3 regions of the Oleiphilus sp. HI0132 genome follow, and region 2 is predicted to be linked to each of the others. Evidence: predicted binding sites of a transcription regulator. Region 2 holds the regulator's gene; each other region holds the start of a gene.
The links. Region 2 encodes PhoB, which activates phosphate uptake and scavenging genes when phosphate is short. Its sites were predicted from a motif close to TGTCATANNNNTGTCANA; they were not measured.
Positions count from the first base shown of each region.

Region 1: A3766_RS28515 (glycosyltransferase family 1 protein) is a predicted target of PhoB. The motif match lies at 2,051-2,068, and genes of this name have one in related genera.
Region 3: A3766_RS24175 (PA3496 family putative envelope integrity protein) is a predicted target of PhoB. The motif match lies at 2,600-2,617, and genes of this name have one in related genera.

Region 1 covers NZ_LWGJ01001891.1:925-8,840, forward strand. The annotation lists gene A3766_RS28505 (nucleoside triphosphate pyrophosphatase) at 1-267, shown strand, start outside; gene A3766_RS28510 (phosphatase PAP2 family protein) at 285-842, opposite strand; gene A3766_RS28515 (glycosyltransferase family 1 protein) at 811-1,998, opposite strand; gene A3766_RS28520 (tetratricopeptide repeat protein) at 2,185-2,613, opposite strand; gene A3766_RS28525 (DUF6172 family protein) at 2,655-2,957, opposite strand; gene A3766_RS28530 (branched-chain amino acid aminotransferase) at 3,316-4,311, shown strand; gene A3766_RS28535 (DEAD/DEAH box helicase) at 4,611-5,867, opposite strand; gene A3766_RS28540 (DUF3010 family protein) at 6,069-6,512, shown strand; gene A3766_RS28545 (ABC-F family ATPase) at 6,689-7,916, shown strand, end outside.
Region 2 covers NZ_LWGJ01001514.1:10,731-18,646, forward strand. The annotation lists gene A3766_RS23345 (hypoxanthine-guanine phosphoribosyltransferase) at 19-579, shown strand; gene A3766_RS23350 (chorismate lyase) at 579-1,088, shown strand; gene ubiA (4-hydroxybenzoate octaprenyltransferase) at 1,093-1,974, shown strand; gene phoB (phosphate regulon transcriptional regulator PhoB) at 2,094-2,789, shown strand; gene phoR (phosphate regulon sensor histidine kinase PhoR) at 2,966-4,306, shown strand; gene cysZ (sulfate transporter CysZ) at 4,321-5,106, opposite strand; gene A3766_RS23375 (RluA family pseudouridine synthase) at 5,248-5,880, shown strand; gene A3766_RS32780 (VanZ family protein) at 5,864-6,253, shown strand; gene A3766_RS23385 (methyltransferase) at 6,213-6,875, opposite strand; gene A3766_RS23390 (mechanosensitive ion channel family protein) at 7,020-7,856, shown strand.
Region 3 covers NZ_LWGJ01001569.1:13,581-21,496, reverse strand. The annotation lists gene glyA (serine hydroxymethyltransferase) at 1-1,082, opposite strand, end outside; gene A3766_RS24180 (MFS transporter) at 1,233-2,459, opposite strand; gene A3766_RS24175 (PA3496 family putative envelope integrity protein) at 2,706-2,933, shown strand; gene A3766_RS24170 (hypothetical protein) at 2,961-3,302, opposite strand; gene A3766_RS24165 (hypothetical protein) at 3,306-3,506, opposite strand; gene A3766_RS24160 (MASE3 domain-containing protein) at 3,694-4,113, shown strand; gene A3766_RS24155 (response regulator) at 4,228-7,916, shown strand, end outside.

The DNA.
Region 1 (7,916 bases), on a different contig from region 2:
GTGGCGAAGTTATCTGAGGGGAAAGCGGTAATTGAAGCTGATGTTGTGACAACAGAAGTGTCGTTTATGAAGCTGAGTGATCAGCAAATTAGGCAATATATCGCAACGGGTGAACCAATGGATAAGGCAGGTGCATATGGCATACAGGGTAAAGCGGCATTGTTTGTTGAGGGGATCGTCGGAAGCTACAGCAATGTAGTAGGCTTGCCTCTGGCTGAAACCGGAAAGATCTTACAGGCCTTCGACGTGCCTATTTGGCAGGAATAAGGCAAAGGCTTTCTATGCTAGGCATAGAAAAGTACTGGGCTTAAGTAGTTTGCAATTGATGCCAGCAATATACCTAATCCCGCGCCACACAATACATCTGTCGGATAGTGAAGGCCGAGTACCATTCTCGAGAGGGCAATTAGAATAGAGAAGGGTACCAATAATACAGCGAACTCTGGCAGGTGCCATAGCACAACAGTCGAGAAGCAGGCCGCGTGCATTGTGTGTCCAGAAGGAAAGCTGTATTGATCTAAAGGTGCGCAGCCTTTATAGACATCTTTTGAGCGGATAAATGGTCGTTCTCTTACTAGTTTCTTTTTAAGTTGCTTATAGATCAGTAGGCAAGCACCGCCCGCCGTTATCATCAACCCTGATAAAAGTAGACCTTCTTCACCATATAAGATTGGCAGGACAAGCGCGAGACTATACCAGAAAACACCATCCCCTAAGCGGCTGATTATTGCAAAGAAGGTGTTAACCGTTTTAGTGCGACAAAAATGATTAAGGTACAGGCAAGCTGCAATATCCCAGCTATTGAGCTTATTAAATGCTGTTGATGTTTTGAGAGGATTCATGTGTCTCATCTCCTAGCCTTAAGGGTGGCTTTTCGAGTAACTTTTTGACGAACTGATTGACGATATTGTTCCAGGTAATTGTTTGTGCCAATTGATAGGCATTTTCACGAATTTTTTCCAGCTCACATGAGTTTGCGATTGCTTCCAGAGTCAATTGAATGAATGCTTCGTCATTGTCTAAATCTGCGATATATGCCGAATTGCCATGGCTTAAGTGTTCCTTCGCAGCGGCGTCATTAAATGCAACGATACCCAGCCTGCTTGCCATTGCTTCAGTCACAACATTACCAAAGGTGTCGGTTTTGCTTGGAAATAGAAAAAGGTCTGCTGAGGCATAATACTTGGCTAGCTCTTCACCCGTTTTCATTCCAACGAAACGGATGCCAGGGTGTTCACTTTCCAAGGTTTTTCTTAAGGGGCCATCACCAACGACGACGAAAACACAGTCCGGATGAGTGGCGGTGACGTTCTCATAGGCCTTGATAGCCAAGGCAATATTTTTTTCTCCTGCAACTCGGCCGACATAGAGGCAAACGACTTGCCCATCTGTCACATGCCATCTTTCACGAAGGCGAGAACAGCGTTTACTTGGTGTAAACCGCGAAGAATCGATTCCGCGACTGAGCACACTGACATTTTCAAACCCTTTTCGACTTAGCCATTCCTGCTGTTTTTTCGTAGGCACGATCGTTCCACGTGTCTGGTTGTGAAAATACCTCAGGAAGCCAAATATTAAAGGTTCGAGAAACCCTAGGCCGTAGTACTTACTGTAGGACTGGAAATTAGTATGGAAGCCGCTAAGTATAGGAATATTCAGTTTCTTAGCTGCACGAACAGCTGAAAGACCAAGGGGGCCTTCGGTCGCGACATAAATAGCAGAAGGTGGAGATTTCTTCCATAGACTTACTAGCTTCCTTTTACAAGGTAGGCCAAACTTGAGCTCCTTGTATCTCGGTATAGGAAGTCCGGCAACTGTATAGGTCTCGCATTGATCACTTTCCACTGAGGCATCATCAGGATTCTGCTTGGGTCTGATGATTTGAGTGTAGATACCCTTATTTTGAAGTCCTTCAACCCAGTACTTCAAGGTATTGGCAACGCCATTTACTTCAGGGTAGTAGGTTTCAGTAACAATGCTCACCTTGATTTTTGTCATATCAATACATACTTGGATTTGTACAATTTATGTACAAACTATTCATGTTTGAAGTGACAGTTTGGTGACAAAAGGATGATGGTTTGATGACTTAGGGGCTTTGCCAGAACAGTAGAGTTCTGGGTGTCGCCACAAAAGTACTTATTGAAACTATCTTAAGGGCGAATAAAGTGTGCCCGGTTATGCTTATTCCATCGGGCTTGCTAAGGAATCAAGTAATTCGTTGATCTCTCGTTTAAGTGAGTCATCTTCAATTTTATTGGCGCTAACTTTAGCGTTTTGCAGGTTTTTGATTGCTTCCTCAGTCTGGCCGAGCTCGACCTGCAAGGTCGCCATTGAGTATGCCACTGAAGACATATGGTCTTTTGAATTAATATCGACAGACTTCTTTAGGGCCTTTTCATAAATGGCTATCGCATCGCTTAAGTCTTCTGAAAAGTCAGCTAATGTTTCCCATTGAACAGGGTGATCCTTATCTGTATCTTCATTATCTAGACAGATCGCCTTGAGTTCAGAGTAGAGCGAATCAAAGGTTTCTTGGTCATCTTTTTTCGCTGCTGCCATTAGCTTTTCTGCAAGCCCGTGGACGGCTTTATATATCTTGGTGTTCATCATTTCTTTTTACCTTTGAGTCACGCTGCCTTAGGGTTTACTGTCTAATATTCCTGTTGAATCGAATTGCCATCAGGTGAAACGGCTTTAGCAGTGATTTCCACGTAGATAGTCATAATGTTATTCGCAACCAGTTCATCGATATGGCTCATCAAAGAGGGCAGCTGAATTTCCACAGCCGCTTCTTCTGATTGACCAAACTTACAATCAAAACCCCAATATTTAGTGCCAGAAGGTAGAGGCTTCTTACGTTCCTTTTTGAGAAACTTTCTGATGTCATGTTTTACTGAGTCGACAACGCGAGGCACTTTGATTTTTGGGTGAGCTAATTGATAAGTTTTTTTCATCGGAAGTCCTGCTTGGGTGAGCGCCGTTTGCGCTAGAGAGTTTAAACTGTGGGCAGTGTAATGTTTATGCCGACATTCTACCATGACTTTGACATTTAGCTTGGATTCCTGGGTGTGTGGCCTCCAGCTTAGGGCATACTCATCTTGTTGGGTGGGTAGAGCTTTTTTGAATGGCCATACTTGCAACTTTATTGATATATCGTCATTGATTGGCGATCTAGGTAGTTTATACTAGGCAGAATTTTATGAATTGAGTGCAGTCTGCTGAAAAATATCGCTGCGATAAGCAATTCACACCGAGCAAAATTGATTCCGGAAGCTTATTTCAAGGCTTCCATTTACAGACTTAGGAATAGTAATGGCCGCATTTGGAACCGTTTTCATGCCTAAAATGGCACTGGCAAGCTACGAAAACAATTCTTGGACCTCTTCAAGTATCATTTCATCCGATAAACTGGAATTACACCCGGGTGCCCATGTCTTGCATTATTCCAGTACATGCTTTGAAGGCTTGAAAGCATTTAAGCATAAAGATGGCAGCATTAATATTTTTCGTATGGATGCCAATGTTCAGCGTATGGCCCAGAGTACAGATTTATTATTCCTACCCGAAATTAACAAAGAACAATTAGGCGATATGATTAAAGAAATCGTCGGACTTTATGTAGAAGACGTACCTGAAGCGCCAGGTTCTATGTATATTCGTCCGACTCATATCGGCACGGAACCAAGCATTGGAAAAGCCGCGGTCTCTTCTGCGACGTCGCTTCTATATGTTTTGTTATCACCCGTAGGTGATTACTTTTCTGGTGGCGTTAAGCCCTTAAGGCTATTGCTAGAAGAAGACGGTATGCGTTGTGCTCCTCATATGGGAATGATTAAGAGTGGTGGTAACTATGCCAGTGCATTAGGCCCAATTGCTCGTGCACGCAACACTAACAATGCTGATCAAGTGCTTTTCTGCCCGAATGGTGATGTACAGGAAACCGGTGCAGCAAACTTCATTCTGATTGATGGAAACGAGATCATAACTAAGGCCTTGGATAGTTCTTTCTTACACGGCATTACTCGTGACTCAATATTAACGATTGCCCGCGATATGGGAATGACCGTGAGCGAACGTGATTTCACGGTAAGTGAATTGATTGAACGCGCACAAAAGCCAGGTACCGAAGCCGCGCTTTCTGGTACTGCCGCAGTATTAACGCCTGTTGGCACCTTAATTCATAATGATGAAGAAATTACAGTAGGTTCTGGTGAGGCAGGTGAAACCACCTTAAAACTTCGCCAGGCACTAAATGATATTCAATGGGGTAAGGCAGAAGATAAGTTTGGCTGGTTGCAGAAAGTCTAAGCCTTGATCATTGCGATGTAATATCGCATTGCGAAAAAGACGCGTATTGAACTGTTTCCTGTGTAGGGGATAAGTTGGTACGCGTTTTTTATATCATCCCACAGATGGGATAAACCTTTTCTCCCCATTTGGCCTCTTTTTAGCACTTCTAACTTGACTTGTGACCAGTGGTCACGGTTAAATAACTACCAGTTACTTATCTTATTTAGGCAAGGCCTTTCCTAATAAGCTGTGTTAGAACATCAAAGCGACTAGCGGTTTATCTCAACGCTAGGTTTTGACACAGCTCCTTTTTCCTCTTACTTTCGTTTCTTACCGTACGCTCTATCTTTTCGACGTTTCTTCTGAGCGGTGCGGGAATTCTTTTTCGATGTTTTAACTTCTTTTGTTAAATCAGGTTCATAGCCGGGTAACCACTGTTGCGGCAAACGTTCATCAAGCACGGCTTCAATTTCTTCTAGTAAATACTCTTCACCTAAGCTTAACAACGATATTGCCAGGCCTTCTTGGCCAGCTCTGCCGGTGCGCCCTATGCGATGAATATAATCCTCCGCAACGTAAGGTAGTTCGTAATTGATGACATACTTGAGCTGGTCAATATCCAGCCCTCGAGCAGCGACATCCGTTGCAACTAAGGCGCGTAGTTTGTTTTGCTTGAAGTCTTCCAGTGCACGCTCACGAGCGCCTTGAGACTTGTCACCATGAATAGCTGCCGTCTTGAGCCCATCCTTGATCATTTCTTTGGAGAGCTCGTCAGCGGCTTGCTTGGTGCGTGTAAAGATGAGTACCTGCTGCCAATTTTTAGAGCCAATTAAGTAAGACGTTAATTCGCGCTTGCGATCCTTGTCGACGGTGTAGACCATTTGTTCAACTTTCTTAGCGGCGGTATTGCGAGCATCGACTTCAATGAGCTTGGGGTCTTTTAATAATTTTTTGCTCAGATCGAAAATAGCCTGATCGAAGGTTGCAGAGAATAGCAGGGTTTGCCGCTGTTTAGGCATGCCCCTCAAAATACGATTTATATCATTAATGAAACCCATGTCTAGCATACGGTCTGCTTCATCAAATACTAGGAACTCAATGTGATTTAAGTCGATACACTCCTTCATGAGCAAGTCGAGTAAACGTCCAGGTGTAGCCACCACAATACTCACCCCCTTTTTGATAGCTTGTATTTGTGGGTTCAAGCTAACGCCGCCATAGGCGATAGCTGACTGAATATTTGTGTTGTGGCTGTAAGTATTTATGCTATTGAATACTTGTAGTGCTAATTCTCGTGTAGGTGTTAATACTAAGGCTTTGGGTGACTGGCAGGAGCTTTCTTCAATGTTGTCATTAATTGGCTTAAGGGTGTTTTGAGCATCAATAAGTTTTTGAATAATGGGAAGGGCAAAGGCTGCGGTTTTGCCCGTACCGGTTTGTGCCCCAGCCATCACATCGTGGCCGGCGAGAACTTCAGGAATAGCTGCTTGTTGGATAGGCGTTGCGTCAAGGTAGCCGAGCTCAAGCAGATGAGTCAATAATTGAGGGGAAAGACCTAGGGTTTGAAAGCTCATGGATATCTCGATTATTGATAGTGGGAAAATGGCGTGCAGTGTAGCGGCTTTATCTTGAACTTGATATATGACACCGCTAGGCTGTTTAATTCCGGGCTTTACTTGATCTGTCATGAAATCTATACGCCAACAGCTATTGATCATTTCATTAGCGTGCAGATTTACCTACAATGCAGCCATTCCTAATATTGAGATTTAGTTATGAAAGTATGTGGTGTTGAATTAAAGGGTAGTGATGCGATTATTTGTCTCTTGTCCATGGATGATGAGATATTCGATATCCCTGACTGTCGCGTAAGAAAAGTGACGCTAGAGAAGAGCCATAGTCTAAAGTACTTTCAGGCTACGTTTGCCAAACTGATGACAGACTATCAAATAGATACCGTAATTATTCGAGAGAGACCGACAAAAGGTAAGTTTGCCGGTGGTGCGATTGGTTTCAAAATGGAGGCTGCAATTGAACTGATTGATGGAGTCGATGTTCGCTTGATAACCCCAGTTGATATCAAAGCAGCTGTTAAGAAAAACCCTATCCCGGTACCTTTTGAAGAAACAGGCCTGAAAGTGATGCAAGAAGCCGCATTTACTACAGCTTATGCCTACCTTATGCGTAGACATTATGGTGTGGATGCAGAACAGGAGTAACGGCCAGGCTTACTTCGACAGTCTTGTATGTTTTATAGTCAATTTGTCTCGACTTTCTAGCCCCAAGTCTTTATAGTTCGCGCCCCTTTGTGCTTAAGCTTCTGTCACTCTTTGCTAAAACCGATTGAAAGACATTCAAGCTGAGCCTCTCACCTTCAAATACCTAGGACGCTCTCTTGATTTCTACCGCTAATATCACCATGCAGTTTGGTGCTGAACCTTTGTTCGAGAACATTTCAGCTAAATTTGGTAACGGTAATCGCTATGGTTTAATCGGGGCTAATGGTTGCGGTAAATCAACCTTTATGAAAATCCTGAGTGGTGAGTTAACACCAACGTCCGGTAACGTTTCTATAACACCAGGTGAAAAGGTCGGTGTACTAAGCCAGGATCAGTTTGCCTTCGAAGAGTACAGCGTTGTCGATGCAGTGATCATGGGTGATGTTGAGCTGTGGAAAGTGAAACAAGAGCGTGATCGTATCTACAGCCTACCTGAAATGTCTGAAGAAGATGGCATGAAGGTCGCTGAATTGGAAACGCAATTTGCGGAGATGGACGGCTACAGTGCGGAGAGTCGAGCCGGGGAAATATTACTATCAGCGGGTATTGCTGAAGAATTCCACTTTGGTTTGATGGCACAAGTTGCACCAGGTTGGAAGTTAAGAGTGTTATTAGCTCAGGCTTTGTTCGCGAACCCTGATATTTTGCTTTTGGACGAACCGACCAACAACCTGGACATTCATACCATTGAGTGGCTCGGTACGGTTTTGAATGAGCGAAAATGTACGATGATTATCATCTCGCACGATCGCCATTTCTTGAATTCTGTGTGCACGCATATGGCGGATATCGATTATGGCGAGTTACGTATTTACCCGGGCAACTATGAAGCCTTTACGGCAGCCTCAACACTAATACGTGAGCAACTATTTGCCGAGAATGCTAAAAAGAGTGCCGAAATTGATGAGCTTCAAGCCTTTGTTAACCGCTTTTCAGCCAATGCGTCGAAAGCTAAACAAGCCAGCTCTCGTGCTAAAAAGCTAGATAAGATAACGCTAGATGAAGTCAAATCGTCTAGCCGTTTAACACCTTCCATTAGTTTCAAGCAAGATAAGAAATTGCATCGCCAAGCCTTGGTGCTGGAAGACTTAGGTCATGGCTTTGACGGTGAGACACTCTTCTCGGGTGGTGACCTGATTCTAGAAGCGGGCGCAAAGCTTGCGGTGATTGGTGAGAACGGGGTGGGGAAGTCAACTTTCTTACGTTGTTTGATGAATGAGATTCAAGCCAATACGGGTGAAGTAAAGTGGGCTGAAAATGCCGTATTAGGCTACTGCCCGCAGGACAGCACGAAAGATTTCGACAGTGACCTAAACCTCTTTGACTGGATGTCTCAGTGGCGTA
Region 2 (7,916 bases):
ATTTTATCAGGAAGATCTATGTCCAATACCAAAACCGTCGAAGCCCAGAAAGTCTTTAATGAGGCCGACTGCCTAATCGATATGTCTGAGCTAAGTGATGCAATTGAAAAGACAGCCAAAGATATTGAGCAAGACTTAGCGACCGACAACCCTCTGGTTATTTCAATTATGAATGGCGGTTTGGTGTACTGTGGTCACTTACTCGCTCATTTGAATTTTCCACTAGAGCTGGATTATTTACACGCTACCCGATATGGGAATGAAACCTCTGGCAGCCGCTTGGACTGGCTGGCTAAGCCGGTAAAAGCACTGTCGGGCCGAACCGTTCTTCTGGTTGATGATATCCTTGATGAAGGGCATACCCTCTTACATGTACAGGATTATTGTCGGCAGCAAGGTGCAGCGCGTGTTCTGACGACGGTTTTATTGGATAAGCAACATGACAGAAAGGCGACCAAGGATCTGCTCGCTGACTATACTTGTTTAAATGTTGAGGATCGTTTTGTTTTTGGTTTTGGTATGGATTATCAAGGCTATTGGCGGAATGCGCCGGGTATTTACGCAGTTAAGGGCATGTGATGCTAAAGCCAGCCGCTCGGCGGATACCCGACTGGAAAGTGCCTAAACAATATGGTTCCTGGGTCTTTGATCAAGGTTCACTTACCAAGAGGCTTATCGAAGCATCAAATAATAACTTTAGTGTGCGTGTCACTTATCAAGGCTGGGCTGTACCAAGTCTTGAGGAGAGGCGGATACTAAAAGTGAGAGAGCGTCAGAAAGCGCTGGTCAGGGAAGTTGAGCTGCTTTGTTTCGGAGAAGTATGGGTGATAGCGCGCAGTATTATTCCGAAAACAACGCTAAGTGGTTATGAAAGACAGCTTCAGTATTTGGGAGATAAGCCTTTAGGCGCATTTCTGTTTAAATCCAGAGTTATGACGCGTAGTAAGCTTGAAAGTGTCTCCTTGGTGAAACAGTTTAAAGAACCCGTATTTGGGCGGCGCTCGGTATTTTTTCTTCGTCAGAAACCATTGCTGGTGAGCGAACTATTTATGCCTCGGGTATTTGAGGCAAGCAAACGAGAGAAATAGGCATATGAATACTCAGAGTAAACCCGCGTTTGCAAGTGTTGCAATGGACTACGTAAGGCTTGCGAGGTTGGATAAGCCTATAGGTATTTATCTGGTTTTGTGGCCAACGCTTTGGGCATTATGGTTTGCTGCCGAGGGCATACCAGCTATGGATGTGTTAGCTATTTTTATCGCCGGCTCTGTTTTCATGCGCTCGGCAGGCTGCGTAATCAATGACTTTGCGGATAGAAAAATAGACGGTCATGTAAAGCGCACTGAAGCTCGCCCTCTGGTGACGGGGCGGGTGAGTGCAAAACAGGCTTTGATCTTTTTCGCCGTTTTATGTCTGTTGTCTTTCATCCTGGTTTTGTTTACCAATGAACTGACAATTTACCTTTCATTTGGTGCACTCGCACTTGCTTCTGCTTATCCCTTCATGAAGCGCTATACTTATTTACCACAGGTGGTCTTAGGTGCTGCATTTGCCTGGTCCGTTCCTATGGCTTATGCCGCGCAAGTGAATGAACTGCCTGCGCATATCTGGTTGATCTATATGGCAACAGTCTTGTGGACCGTTGCTTATGATACGATGTATGCCATGGTCGATAGGGATGATGATATCAAAATCGGCGTTAAATCCACGGCCATCTTATTTGGTTCGGCTGATCGGGCGATTATCGCATTTTTGCAGGTTTTGGTGATATTGACGCTGAGCTTGTTAGGTGAACAGCTTGAAATGGGGCAGTTTTACTTTCTGAGTATTGTCGTTGCGTCGGTACTATTTGTATATCAGCAGCACTTGATTCGCCATCGTGACAGAGATGAGTGCTTTAAGGCGTTTTTGAACAATAACTGGGTGGGTATGGTTTTATTCCTGGGACTGTTTCTAGACTTTTATGTCAGGTGAATTGTAAAACTTCGCAAAAAGGAGCGCTCATTAGGTTCTCAGCATAGGCTTACAGTGTAGTGTCATAAAACTGTAACAGCTTGCCGTTTTAATACAGTTTGATTTTTGGAGTAAGTACTATGTCAGAAAAAACCGTATTAATTGTTGATGATGAAGCATCAATCAGAGAAATGATTGCTGTTGCTTTAGAAATGGCTGATTACAATTGTATCGAAGCTTCAAATGCGCAGGATGCATTTATTGCTATTGTGGATCAACGTCCCGATATGATTTTACTTGATTGGATGTTGCCAGGCACTAGCGGAATTGAATTGGCAAGACGCTTGAAACGCAATGAAGCGACCAGTGATATCCCTATTATTATGCTGACAGCTAAAACCGAAGAGGATAATAAAGTACAGGGTTTGGAAGTCGGTGCCGACGACTATATTACTAAGCCTTTTTCTCCTCGTGAATTGGTTGCTCGTCTTAAAGCTGTACTTCGTCGTGCGACGCCTGCGGGTGTCGAAAGTGAAATCGAAATAGATGGATTGGTACTTGACCCAGTTTGTCATCGCGTTACCGCTCACAATAATTTGCTGAGCATGGGGCCAACTGAGTTTAAGCTACTGCAGTTCTTTATGACGCATCAAGACCGCGTTTATAGCCGTTCCCAGCTACTTGATCAAGTTTGGGGTGGCAATGTCTATGTTGAAGATCGAACCGTTGATGTTCATATTCGGCGCCTTCGCAAGGCATTAGGTGAAAGGCATGAATACCTGGTTCAAACTGTTCGAGGTACTGGCTATCGTTTTTCTGCTCAAGGTGCTGCATAGCGCTTGAGCATTGGTAACTTTGTTATAAAATAAGAAAGGTGGCAAGGAGCTCGATTTTTCATGCACATGACTTCGATCATTGACGAAGGGTGCACACTCTCTGTACCGTTTGCGTTTTAATGGCAAACTATTGAATCAGAGAATGAATCTGTCTTCCTGTGCTGGAGCATAAGGTTATGCACAAACGAATCATCGGTCACTTATACTCCCTTTTTTGGGCTGTGATTGGCTTGCTGGTACTTGGCCTGCTGATTGGGGAATTAGCGTGGGTTCTCGCGATTGGCTGCTTTGCCTACTTAGCCTGGACAATCAGCCAGGCTGTTAAGCTGCATCGTTGGCTTTACAGTGTACAAGAAGACCAAGCAATTCCCGAAAGCCATGGTTTATGGGGCGATCTGTTTGACGGTCTATATCAAATTCAATATCAAAATCGCATTACTCAAGAAAACTTGCGGTCAATGATTGCTCGTGTCCAATTATCTACCAATGCACTAAAAGAGGCTGTCGTCATGACTAACTCTGAAGGTGCGATGGACTGGTGGAATGACTCTGCAAGTACAGTACTTGGCTTTAAACGAGAGTCAGATAGAGGTCAGCTGATAACAAATTTGCTTAGAGACCCTTCCTTTAAGCGATATTTTGAAAGCAAGAATTACGACGAACCTTTAGAGCTACGTTCACCTTTAAATAAAAGTGCAACTTTGCAAGTACATATCACTTTGTTTGGCAAAGATGACCGCTTGGTTTTCGCGCAAGATGTGACGCGTGTGCAGCGACTTGAACAGATGCGGCGTGACTTCGTTAGCAATGTTTCTCATGATATGAGAACGCCATTGACGGTTATTAGAGGTTATATCGAAACCTTCCAGGATGCTGAAGATACACCTAAGAAGTGGCGAAGAGCCTTAAATTCAATGCAAGAGCAAACGAAACGGATGGAAAGCCTGATTAGTGACCTCTTGTTACTCGCCAAGTATGAAACTGAAGGCCTGCCTAGTAATACTCAAGCGATCGATATCGAACCGGTACTACAAGAAGTCTACCGCGACGCACGAGCCTTTAGCGCTGACAAAAATCAGAATATTCGTTTGGACTTTGAAAGCACCAAACCCTGTTTATTTACCGGTGACTCTCGTCAGCTTTATAGCGCCTTCTCAAACCTTGCGTTTAATGCAGTTAAGTATACGCCCACCGGTGGTGATATCGACATCAGCTGGTGGCTGGATGAAGAAGGTGCTCACTTTTGTGTGCGTGATACCGGTGAAGGTTTTGATTCCGTTCACATCCCTCACTTGACGGAACGCTTCTATCGAACGGACCCCAGCAGAGACCACTCAAGTGGCGGCTCAGGCTTGGGCTTAGCGATCGTGAAGCATGTATTGATCAATCATAATGCCGAGCTGGAAATCCATAGTGAAGAAGGCATAGGCAGTGAGTTTATTTGTCACTTCCCGGCATCGATAATGGTTTCCAGTAGCTCGGCTAATGAACAGAAAGCGCTAGCAAATGCATCTTGATGAGCTATCTGCATTTACTTGGATAGCTTTTTCTGCGCCTCTGCTTCAAAGTTCATATTGATATTGCCTAAAGATCTTTCTTCGTTTACCCAAAATGCGACCGCGCCACACACCGCAGCGGGCAGTGCCAGAAAATTCACGATAGGCAGAAGCGTTGCCCCAAACGTTACCAGCCCAAAACCTAGTGATGTCAGACGATGGCTAGCCAGGTAGTTTTTCATATCGGGGAAGCTCATCTTATTATTATCTGCCGGGTAGTCGATATATTGAATGGCCATCATCCAGGCTGAGAAAATAATCCAGATAACAGCAATAATCACATTCAAGCCGGGGATTAAGCCTAAAACCAATAGCACTAGCACCCGCGGGATATAATAAACAAGCTTTTGGAGTTCTCGCATGATGGTTCTGGGAACCATTGCCAGTAGCTCGCTCCATGAGAAGTCTTCACCTTTATCTTGGCCGCTTAAGTGCTTTTCAGTGAGTTCTGCCAGGTAGCCATAAAAAGGAGCGCCGATTAAATTCGCGGCGGCAATAAAGCCATAAAACAGCGTCATTAAGATGGCTAAGAAGTAGATTCCCCAGAATAACCACTCCATGAATCCTAGCCATTCTGGGACCCAAGACAATAAGGTCGCCATCCAACCGTCTACTAGGCTATATGCCCACATGATGAGCAGCGTAAACAAGATGATATTTACGGTTAAAGGAACCAGTAAAAATAGGCGAAAGCCGGGCTGGCAAATGATCTTGAAACCTTGAGCCAGATAGCCAAAGCCGGTAAACATATTTCCCTTCATGTGAAGATTCGCTCCTGATCAGAATATCGTCTAAGAAATTTATAGGGCTTAATAGGGTTGTAGGCAGTGTATAATAGCTCGCTTGGAGTTTCAGCAGTGCTCTGATGAAATCAAAGTAATGTCACTAGGTAGTTGTAGCCAATGCGTCCAGATTTTCAAATCGAGATTGTTTATTCAGATGAACAGCTTGTGGTGGTTAATAAGCCCTCCGGTTTGCTATCAGTTCCGGGCAGAGGCCCCGACAAAGCTGATTGCTTGCTGAGCCGCTTACAAGACCAATTTCCCACTATCAGGGTGGTTCATCGTTTGGATTGCGCAACCTCGGGCTTGATGGTCTTGGCGCTTGATGCGGATTCCCACAGGGAGCTTAGTAGGCAGTTTCATGACAGAGAAGTCAAAAAGCGCTATGAAGCCTTGGTTTATGGCTTTATGGAAGATGAAAGTGGCGAAGTTAATCAGCCATTGAAGACCGACTGGCCCAATCGGCCTCGACAGATGATTTCACATGAAGGTAAAGCTGCTCAGACCTTCTATCAATGTACGACTCGCTCAGAACAGGCATCGAGAGTCATCCTCACGCCGATAACAGGTCGCTCTCATCAACTACGTGTTCATATGCTATATACCGGCCATCCAATATTGGGCGATGGGCTTTATGCTCACGAGTCGGCATTAAAGGCTAGTAGCCGTTTATGCCTACATGCCACAGACTTAAGTATCTACCAGCCAAAGACTAAAACTTTTATGGAGTTCTCAAGTGCTACACCTTTTTAGTCAGATAATCCAGTTTACCTGGCTGAACAAAATCGTTTTGTACCTTGCTTTGCTGGTCTCTTGTATTGCCGCGTTTTCACCCCTTACGGGGCTGGAGCAAGTTAATGTGAGTGACAAGGTGCTCCACCTAGTAGTATTTTTTGTACTTTCTTTATTGGTTCAAATTGCCTATCCAAGGCTAGGTTTAAGGGCAATACTATTTTGCTTGGCTTGCTTTGGTCTGGGTATTGAGCTTATTCAGGCTTACTTGCCCCACCGTAGTTTCGAGCTAATTGATTGGTTTGTAGACTTGTTAGGCACAGTGATTTACCTGATCCTTATTGCGCCAACTATTAAGAGCAAGTGTTTGAGTGGTAAATACGCACCTTGTTAAATTCTTCAAACTCATTTAGGTCTGGACAAGTACGGGCTTCTTTTACTTCAAGCAAATCGTAAGCGGAAGAGGGCAGTACTTTTACGCGGGAGTCAGCAAGAAGTACTTGAGGACATTTAGTGGTAAACAAATCTAGCAAGTCGTGATTATCTTTGTCATATAGTACATCCGCCGCGGTGATCAGGTCGAGCTCTTCATCAAAAGCCATAAAGTCTTCAGAGTAGTCAAAGCTCAGAGAGTTGAGTTCGGCATTTGCACGACAAGCTTCAAGAGCGTCTGAGTCGATATCACAAGCTATGACTTTTTTGGCACCAGCCTTGGCAGCAGCGACTGCAACAACACCCGAGCCGCTACCAAAATCTAGCACTGTCTTACCACGCACATATTCCGGGTTCTCCAGAATGAACTGAGCCAAAACCTGTCCACTTGCCCAACAAAAAGACCAGTAGGCAGGTTCGGCCACAACAGCCTGTGCTTCGTCATGGCTAAGTGGGCCCTGTAATACAGTGGGGTCAAACAGGTAAAGGCCGATTGCAGGGCAGGCGGGAGGTTTAGTCGCCTTGACACGACCTTTAGCGAGAGTTTTATTTAAGTTAGCGTTGAGTGTATCGACAGTATTCATGACATTTTAATGATGATTGACAGTGTTAAGTTGACCAGCTTAGTGTAGCTACTTTATGCTGCGAGGAATAATAACAACAGCATTTCGATGCATCATAGATAATACAATAAAGTTACTTTTAAACTAGGGTAAAAAAGGAAGACTATGGAAAATATAACTGAAACTACAGATAAGCTAGAAGGCTATGCTGATATAGCTGTAGAAGCTGCAATTCTTTACGGGCCAAAAGTTGTTCTGGCTATTGTTACCTTGATAATTGGTCTTTGGGTGATAAATCGAATTGTTAGCAAGGTTGAAAAGCATTTTACGTCTAAAGCGGATCCAACGCTTGGTTCGTTTGTCAGTAGCCTGGCGTCAGTCATCTTCAAGATGATGCTATTGATTGCTGTTGCATCAATGGTTGGTATTGAAACTACTTCTTTCGTTGCAGTACTCGGTGCTGCTGGCTTGGCCGTTGGTTTGGCATTGCAGGGCAGTTTGTCAAACTTCGCTGGCGGTGTTTTGATCTTGCTATTCAAGCCTTTCAAAGTAGGCGACTTAATTGATGCTCAAGGCCATATTGGTGTCGTTAAGGAAATTCAGATCTTTAACACTATTCTAACTACGGCAGATAATCGTGTCGTTATTATTCCAAACGGTGCCCTATCAAATAGCAGTATGGTTAATATCAACCAGCTGGATACTCGCCGTGTTGATTTCGTTTTTGGTATTGGTTATAGCGATGATATTGATAAAGCGAAAGCGATTATTGAAGGCTTGATCACTTCAGATTCTCGTGTATTAAAAGATCCTGAGCATTTGATTGCGATCTCTGAATTAGCGGATAGTTCAGTCAACTTTACCGTTAGGGTTTGGACTAAGACGGCGGACTACTGGGCAGTTCACTTCACAATGTTCGAAGCAGTTAAGAAAGCGTTTGATGAGCAAGGAATTAGTATTCCGTTCCCTCAACAAGACGTACATATGCATACAGTTCAATAACCTACGCACTAGCGCCGGTTATTTAAGACGTTATTTGTTTTGCTGATAAAAGGCGCTCTT
Region 3 (7,916 bases), on a different contig from region 2:
CCACTGGTCACAAAAGGTGAGCGTGGGTCGTTAGGTACTGCATTTTTATTCACTGTAATATTCGCTTTGCCTAGTGCAGCGTCAGCATCTTTACCCGTGATATCTTTGCTGATCAAATCTAGCAGGAACAAGTGATCGTCAGTGCCATTTGATACCACATCAAAGCCACGCTCCTGGAAAACTGCAACCATCGCCTTGGCATTCTCAACAACTTGAGACTGGTAAGACTTGTACTCATCTGACATAGCTTCTTTAAAGCACACCGCTTTAGCAGCTATTACATGCATCAAAGGGCCGCCCTGGCTTTCAGGGAATACAGCAAAGTTTAATTTCTTCTCTAGCGCTTCATTTGCCTTCGCCAGAATGATACCGCCACGGGGACCACCCAAGGTTTTGTGAGTAGTAGACGTTACTACATCAGCGATGCCAACTGGGCTAGGATAAACACCCGCCGCAACCAAACCGGCAATATGCGCCATGTCTACGAATAAGAATGCACCGACTTCATCAGCAATATCACGAAAACGCTGCCAATCAACAATACGAGAGTAGGCAGAAAAACCTGCAACAATCATCTTTGGCTTATGTTCACGAGCAAGCGCTTCAACCTGATCGTAGTCGATTTCACCCGTTTGCTCATTCAAACCGTACTGCACGGCGTTATAGATACGACCGGAAAAGCTTACTGACGCACCATGCGTCAAGTGACCGCCGTGAGCCAAGCTCATTCCCAATACCGTATCGCCGGGAGAGCAAAGCGCCATATAAACAGCAGCATTGGCTTGCGAACCTGAATGAGGTTGAACGTTTGCGTAGTCAGCACCAAACAACTCTTTAGCACGATCAATCGCTAGCTGCTCAACCACGTCAACATGCTCACAACCACCGTAGTAACGCTTACCCGGATAGCCTTCAGCATACTTATTCGTTAATGCAGAACCTTGAGCCTCCATCACGCGAGGGCTGGTGTAGTTTTCTGATGCAATCAGTTCAATGTGTTCTTCTTGACGCGTTGCTTCAGCAGTAATTGCATTTGCTATTTCATCATCAAAGCCAGCTATAGTCATATCACGAGTAAACATTCATCGCCTCTATCATTCAGGAAAAAATAAGCCTCAAAACGGTCATTCCCTAGTCATTCTTCAACTCTTGTAATGAGCCATATAGAGTGAACAGAATTTGATCGTTCAAAAAAGCGCCATTTTATACGATTATTGTGTGAACTTCATCAATCATTTTTGTCGAAAATAATGAAACACAAACACTAAGCTGACTAAGCCAACAGCGCCCGCAACAACAAAGGTAGAAAAATACCCCAACATGCCAGCCAAGAGACCTCCCAGAGCCGCCGCCAAACCAGAGACCAAGACTTGAATACTGGCCTGAACGGTAAAGTCTGCACCTTCATGTCCGGAACGACATTGCGCCATCATCAGCGAGAAAAGGGCTACTGTAGACATGCCGTCGACTGCTTGCTCGAATATACTTAGACCATAGACCCCAAGAATCCCAACCCAGTGCAGGTCCACTAGCGTATAGAGAGCAATTCCCACAGCCTGGGCCAAGCCAGCAATAAGCATCATATTCTTTGCCCCCAGACGAAGGTATAAATACCCGCCTAAAGCAGCCCCCAGCAAACCCGCAATAGAAGACCATAAAGTGATCGTTGCCAAGTCCCCTAGCGAGAAGCCACTATCGATCAGCAAGGGCTTGATCATTACCGAGCCTAAGGAGTCTGCCAGTTTATAGGTGATTAGCACCAATACCCAAGCAAGCATATTTGAACGCTTAAAAAAGCCCTTGTAGACAGTTAGAGGCAATGCCCTAGCCATGCCTTTATCAGCAACACCTGCATCAAAGTTATTGGTCACCTTTGGGTAAACAGGGATAGCTCCAGTGAAGATTGGCAACATTAGTAGAACTAACAACAAGGCCATAAGCTGCATACTCAGACTCCAACCAAAGTGGTCTATCCCTAGTAACAAGCCGCTACCACTTAAAATCATTCCCAACTTAAAACCTGTTACCTGGACACTGTTTCCGATTCCCCTGAAACGCTCTGCTAGAACTTTCACAGCCAAACCGTCGGTTGCAATATCCTGAGTCGCGGCCGAGGTATTCACCAGTAGAATTCCGATGAGAAAAATAACAATCAAGGGGCCAAACAAGCTTTCATAGTTAGACATAGAAGCTAATAAGAGCAATCCGACAAGCAATAACTGCATCGCTACTATCCAGGTTCGATGCACGCCTATACGAGCCCAACCGATACGATCAACATAGGGAGCCCAAATAAACTTTAAAGCCCATGGCAAGGCAAGGAGTTTGATCAGTCCGATATATTCCAGCGACACGCCCTGGTCTCGCATAATGGCCGGAAAAGCATGAGCTAGCACTCCCGAAGGAAGGCCTTGAGAAAAGTACAGCGCAAACAGGACGGCTAGGCTGGCGACGGGCACGTTATATTCTCCTAAATCATCGATCTTGACGAGCAGCTCTTGCCATCAGCGTACTGACAAAGAAGCTCAAATGCGGGCAAAACTATCATCCAAGCGACCTACTTCACAAGCCCATATTTTTGTCTAAATCGTCATTTTTGCTTCACAAAACTGTCACACCCAAAAGCTAGCCTGAGCTCCAAATAAGGTGAGATGCAAAACAGTAAACATTTCGAAACTTTATCGATGCCAGTTAGGAGACACACTATGCAAGCACATGAATCTCAGAACCCGAGCACTTTTGAGCAAGAAAATTCTCTGGAAGCCATCCATGTAGACTTTATGGATATCGCTCACGAACTTCATCAAAAGCAAAGCGAATCAAAGAAAAAAGATCGTGCAAAGCGCCGCTCCCAAGCAAGAAGAGCAATTGAAGATCATCAGGAGAAAAAGCGTTTAGAGGCAGAGCTTAAAGAGTGGTGGGACGATTTATAACGTTCGTTTTGGCCCAATAGCTAGGCGCTACAGGATTACCAAGTCGCCCTCGTTACCTTGGTCCTCAACTGGTCGACGGCCTTCAGTTAAATAAAGAGCATCGTTGTGGAAGTCTACGTATAGGTGGCAGTCCATCACGCTATCGGTTATTTCACTGCTAATGGAAAAGTGACGAACAATCTCTTCACCATCGCAGTGAAAGTGTTTCATATCTGACTTACTCATCACCTCGGGCAAACCGATAGCCAACCGACAATTATGCTGCACCAAGCTATTTTTTATTCTACCTAGAAAACGGTTGGCCAATTCACAATTCCAATCTTCTTGAAAACTTGGGTCACCAATTCTATCTACATCAACTATCGGCATAGTTTACGCTAATAGTAAACGCGGTGTTTTTAATAGCAAAGAAATTGTCAGGTCTTCAGAGCCTGCCGTAATATACGAAGCCATCACTTCTCGGGAATATGAACTTCTATCCGTTACTTCTATTTGACAGCCCAAGCTTTCAAACTGCTTAACACAAGCTGCATCAAATATTTCGGTAATCAGCGCTTTTGCTTGTTCGCTCATAATTCATCTAAACCCAATTTGGCTAGTTGCACCCAAAAAACAAAAGCATACCAAGACTATCCATTTGTTCAGTGTAACCAAAGCATAGCGACTTTCCTATTATTTGCATACTGACGTGAACTTGAAGACATTTCTACTATACTTCTTTAATGCCATCGCACCACGTCACCATATTTCGGAAGTTTGAATGACGTCTCCCAAAAAACTGACTATTGGGCTATTTTTTCTCTGCACTCTACCTTTTTTACCTAATATGCTAGGAATTGACTTTGGCGCTGCGCCGACAAAAGTCGATATAGTGACAACACAAAGCTCGATGCTGGAAGCGCTGCAGGGAGCTATCCTACATACCATTCTCGAATGGAGCGCAATTTCTATTGCCTGTATCGGCGCTATCTTTGCGTTTGTTCATTACTACTATCATCGTAATATTACACTCCCTATCATGGGGCTTGCATTGCTCTCGGCAGCATCGATCGACATTTTTCATACCTTGGCATCAGCAAGAGTGATCGATGCTCAAGCCCAGAACACTGATTTTATTCCTTTTACCTGGGCGCTTTCCCGCCTTTTCAATGCTTCAATCATGACCTTGGGGCGGCACTAAGCTTATGGGCTTTGTATCACAGCAATAACCCCCCCTGTACAAGCATCTAAAGCTACTTCCTTTAGCGATAGTTTTTTTGTTGGTTCGGCCTTCGTAAGTGTTTATCTAGCCTCGGTGAGCGAAAACCTACCGCAAACCACTTTCCCTGGCGAATTGATAAGCCGCCCCTATGACATCCTTCCACTAGCGACATACTTATTAGCCGCCACATTGTTCTGGACCTGGTTTCAGAAAGAACGCGACCCCGTCAGCCTGGCGTTTTTATTAAGCTGCATTCCAGAGTGCCTAACCCAACTGCATGTGGCATTCGGCTCTACGCAACTTTTCGATAACCATTTCAATATCGCTCATATACTGAAAATTGTTGCTTACCTTTCTATGCTAGCAGGCATAACTCGCAGCCTAATTTTCAACACCGCCACCTCATCAACAGATAGCGGCCCCCGCGAAACACCCCCTCTTACACATCAACATATCAGAACTTCAAAAACTGAACGTGCGAAGCGCCCTATAAGTCTACTAATCCCCTCAGTTACATTCTCTTTAACACTCATTGTCGGCACCATCATCAGTATTTCTGTGTATCTGGATCATATCGCCCAAATAAAGAAAAAGAACCTACAGGAGCTTGAGCACGAAGCTGAGATGCTTGAGTCGAGCTATCAATCCATATTTCAAAGAAGTGCCCAAGACTTAGTTTCCCTGGGCAAGCACTATGCCATTCAAGCCTATGTGCAAGGAGGCATCACTGAGTCTGAGCCAGTCAATCGCACTCTCGAACACTACTTGCTTTTAAATCCAGGCGTAGTAAATATCAAGCTAGTCGCCAAAAGACCGGACAGTGTAATTGGCTGGGAAGTTCTTTATACAAGCCACAAGGCTGACAGCAAGAGCGGAGAGGAAAGCTCAGACACCTTTCTAACAAGAGACCTAGCTACACTGAAGCAAAGTGGCAAGTTAAAATCGGGGGAGATTTACTTTTCTGATATCTACCTAAGTCCAGATCTAGTTGAGCTGGAAACAGAAAAGGTCTTTTCAAGCGTTTCAAACGCGTTATTCAAGGTTCTGGACGATACAGCCAGCTATGTATTAATCGCAACGCTTAAGCCAATGGCTATTATCTCTGGTTTGCCTCGCTACAATAGCAATAGACAGTTCTATATCAGTGACGCTGAAGGTGAATATCTTTATCAGGAAAGCTCTTCAGATAATAGTTCATCATCACATGATAAAAACTTACTTAGAGATTTCCCCGAGCTCACTCAGCACTTTCAGTCAGGCACCAACAAGCTGACGTTTACGCAGTTAAAAGACAGTACCAATACTAAATACTCTGCGTATTACAAAGTATTAAAAGGTGGTGCGACTTATGGCAGCCCACAACTCCATATTCTACTATCATCCTCACATCAACAGCTTGCATTAGCTCTGGAAGGAACTCGCAACAAAAGCCTGCTTATAGGTTTATCGCTAGCTTTAGTTGCCTTAACGGCTGCCATTTTAATCTCTCGCAGAATTACCCGCCCTCTCTCGAGATTGACTGAAACACTCGAACGCTATGAGCAAACAGGCGAAATTGACTACCTACCCGTGAACGAGAATAACGAAGTAGGTATTTTTGCCAGAAGCTTTCATAAAGCCCTACAGAATATTGACGCCTCAATAAATGAACTAAATGAGCAGAAATATGCCTTGGACCAGGCTTCCATTGTCTCTATCACAAATATAAGAGGAGACATCACTTATGTGAATGACAAATTCGTCGAAGTAAGCGGATACGAGCGTGAAGAGCTGCTAGGCCAAAATCATCGAATTCTTAACTCTGGCTATCATGACAAAGCCTTCTTCGGCCAACTTTATAAAACAGCTGCTAAAGGCAGCGTATGGCGAGGCGAAGTCTACAACAAAGATAAACATGGTCAGAATTACTGGATTAGCAGCACTGTCATTGCCATTAAAGATATGAACGGCAAACCACAAAGTTATGTTGCCATTAGCTCGAACATTACTGGGAAAAAAGCAGCCGAAAGCGAACTCATTACTGCAAAAGAAAATGCTGAACAAGCTGCAATTACGAAAAGCGAATTCCTCGCAAGCATGAGCCACGAGATCAGGACACCGATGAATGGCGTTCTGGGCATGCTGGGACTTCTGCTTAACTCCAAGCTTGATACTCAACAAAGGCACCGGGCTGAAATAGCGCAAAATAGCGCACAGTCGCTACTTACACTAATCAACGACATTTTAGACTTTTCTAAAATAGAAGCAGGCAAACTAGACTTGGAGCACCTTCTATTTAACCCGAGAAAGTTAATTGGCGATCTTGCAGAGTCTCTTGCCCAGCAAGCTCAACTACAAGAGCTAGAACTGATCGTCGACTTAAGAGGGTTAACCCTGTCAAAAGCAGTAGGAGACCCCGGCAGGATCCGCCAAGTCGTTACCAATCTTGTCAACAATGCAATCAAATTCACCAGCCAAGGTGAAGTCGTTATTTCTGCTCGGCTTACGGAGCTAAACGCAAATCTGCTTCAACTAGACATCGATGTGACTGATACAGGTATAGGAATCCCGCCTGAAAAAGCCGACTCGCTGTTTGAAGCCTTTAATCAGGCTGACGCATCAACTACCAGACAGTTCGGCGGCACAGGTTTAGGACTGAGCATTGCCAAGAACCTATGCTTACTGATGGGCGGCACCATTTCCGTTAAGAGCATTCCAGGAGAAGGCAGCAATTTTTCGAGCTCAATGTTGCTGAAGACTAGCGATCAAGCTGAGTTAGTCAAACCGACAATAGATATAAGCCAACTAGAGATTCTGATCGTTGATGATAACACGACTAACCTAGAGGTACTCCGAGGTCAGCTTGACCTATGGGGAGCTAAAGCCATTGAAGCGAGCTCTGGCTCCGAAGCACTAGAACTATGCCAGCAACGATATAATGACGAAAGCAAGAGGCCTTTCGATATCGCCCTGTTAGACATGCAAATGCCAGAAATGGACGGAGCAGAGCTGGGGCGAAAACTTAGTCACGACGAACGTTTTCAGTCGATGAAACTTGTTATGATGACCTCAATGACCTATCAGGGAGGTGCACAGGAAATGGCCGATATTGGCTTCGATGCTTATTTCCCAAAACCTGCGACTACCTCTGACCTATTTGATGCGTTAAGTATTTTGGCGGATGACGGTCAAGCACTACAACAAGCTCAACCTCTGATCACCTCTGAAAGCATTAAGACCTACTCTACGAAGGATTCGAGACAAATAAAATGGCCAGAAGGTACCCGTTTATTGATCCTGGAGGATAATTATATTAACCAAATGGTAGCCCTCAGCACGTTAAAAAACATTGGCCTACACGCGGATGTCGCTGGCAATGGCCTGGAAGCAATTAGCAGTTTGATACAAACCACCGCCAATACCCCACACACTTTAATCCTTATGGATTGTCAAATGCCCGAAATGGACGGCTATGAAGCCACTCGAGCTATTCGCGATGGCAAAGCTGGACAGTTCTACACCGACATTCCGATCATTGCGATGACAGCCAATGCAATGCAAGGAGATAAAGAAAAGTGCTTGGCTGCCGGTATGAACGCCTATCTAAGCAAACCAATTTATAACGACGCACCAATTTCTACACTCATTAGTTATGTGTGTAACAACAAACCTGAATATGAAGACGCACCTATGCCTCAAGATGATACAAGCACCAAACCCAACGCTACTGCTTCAACTAGCGAGCAAGATACCCCTACCCACTGGAACCCTGACGGTCTAAGAGAGAGAATCTACAATAACGA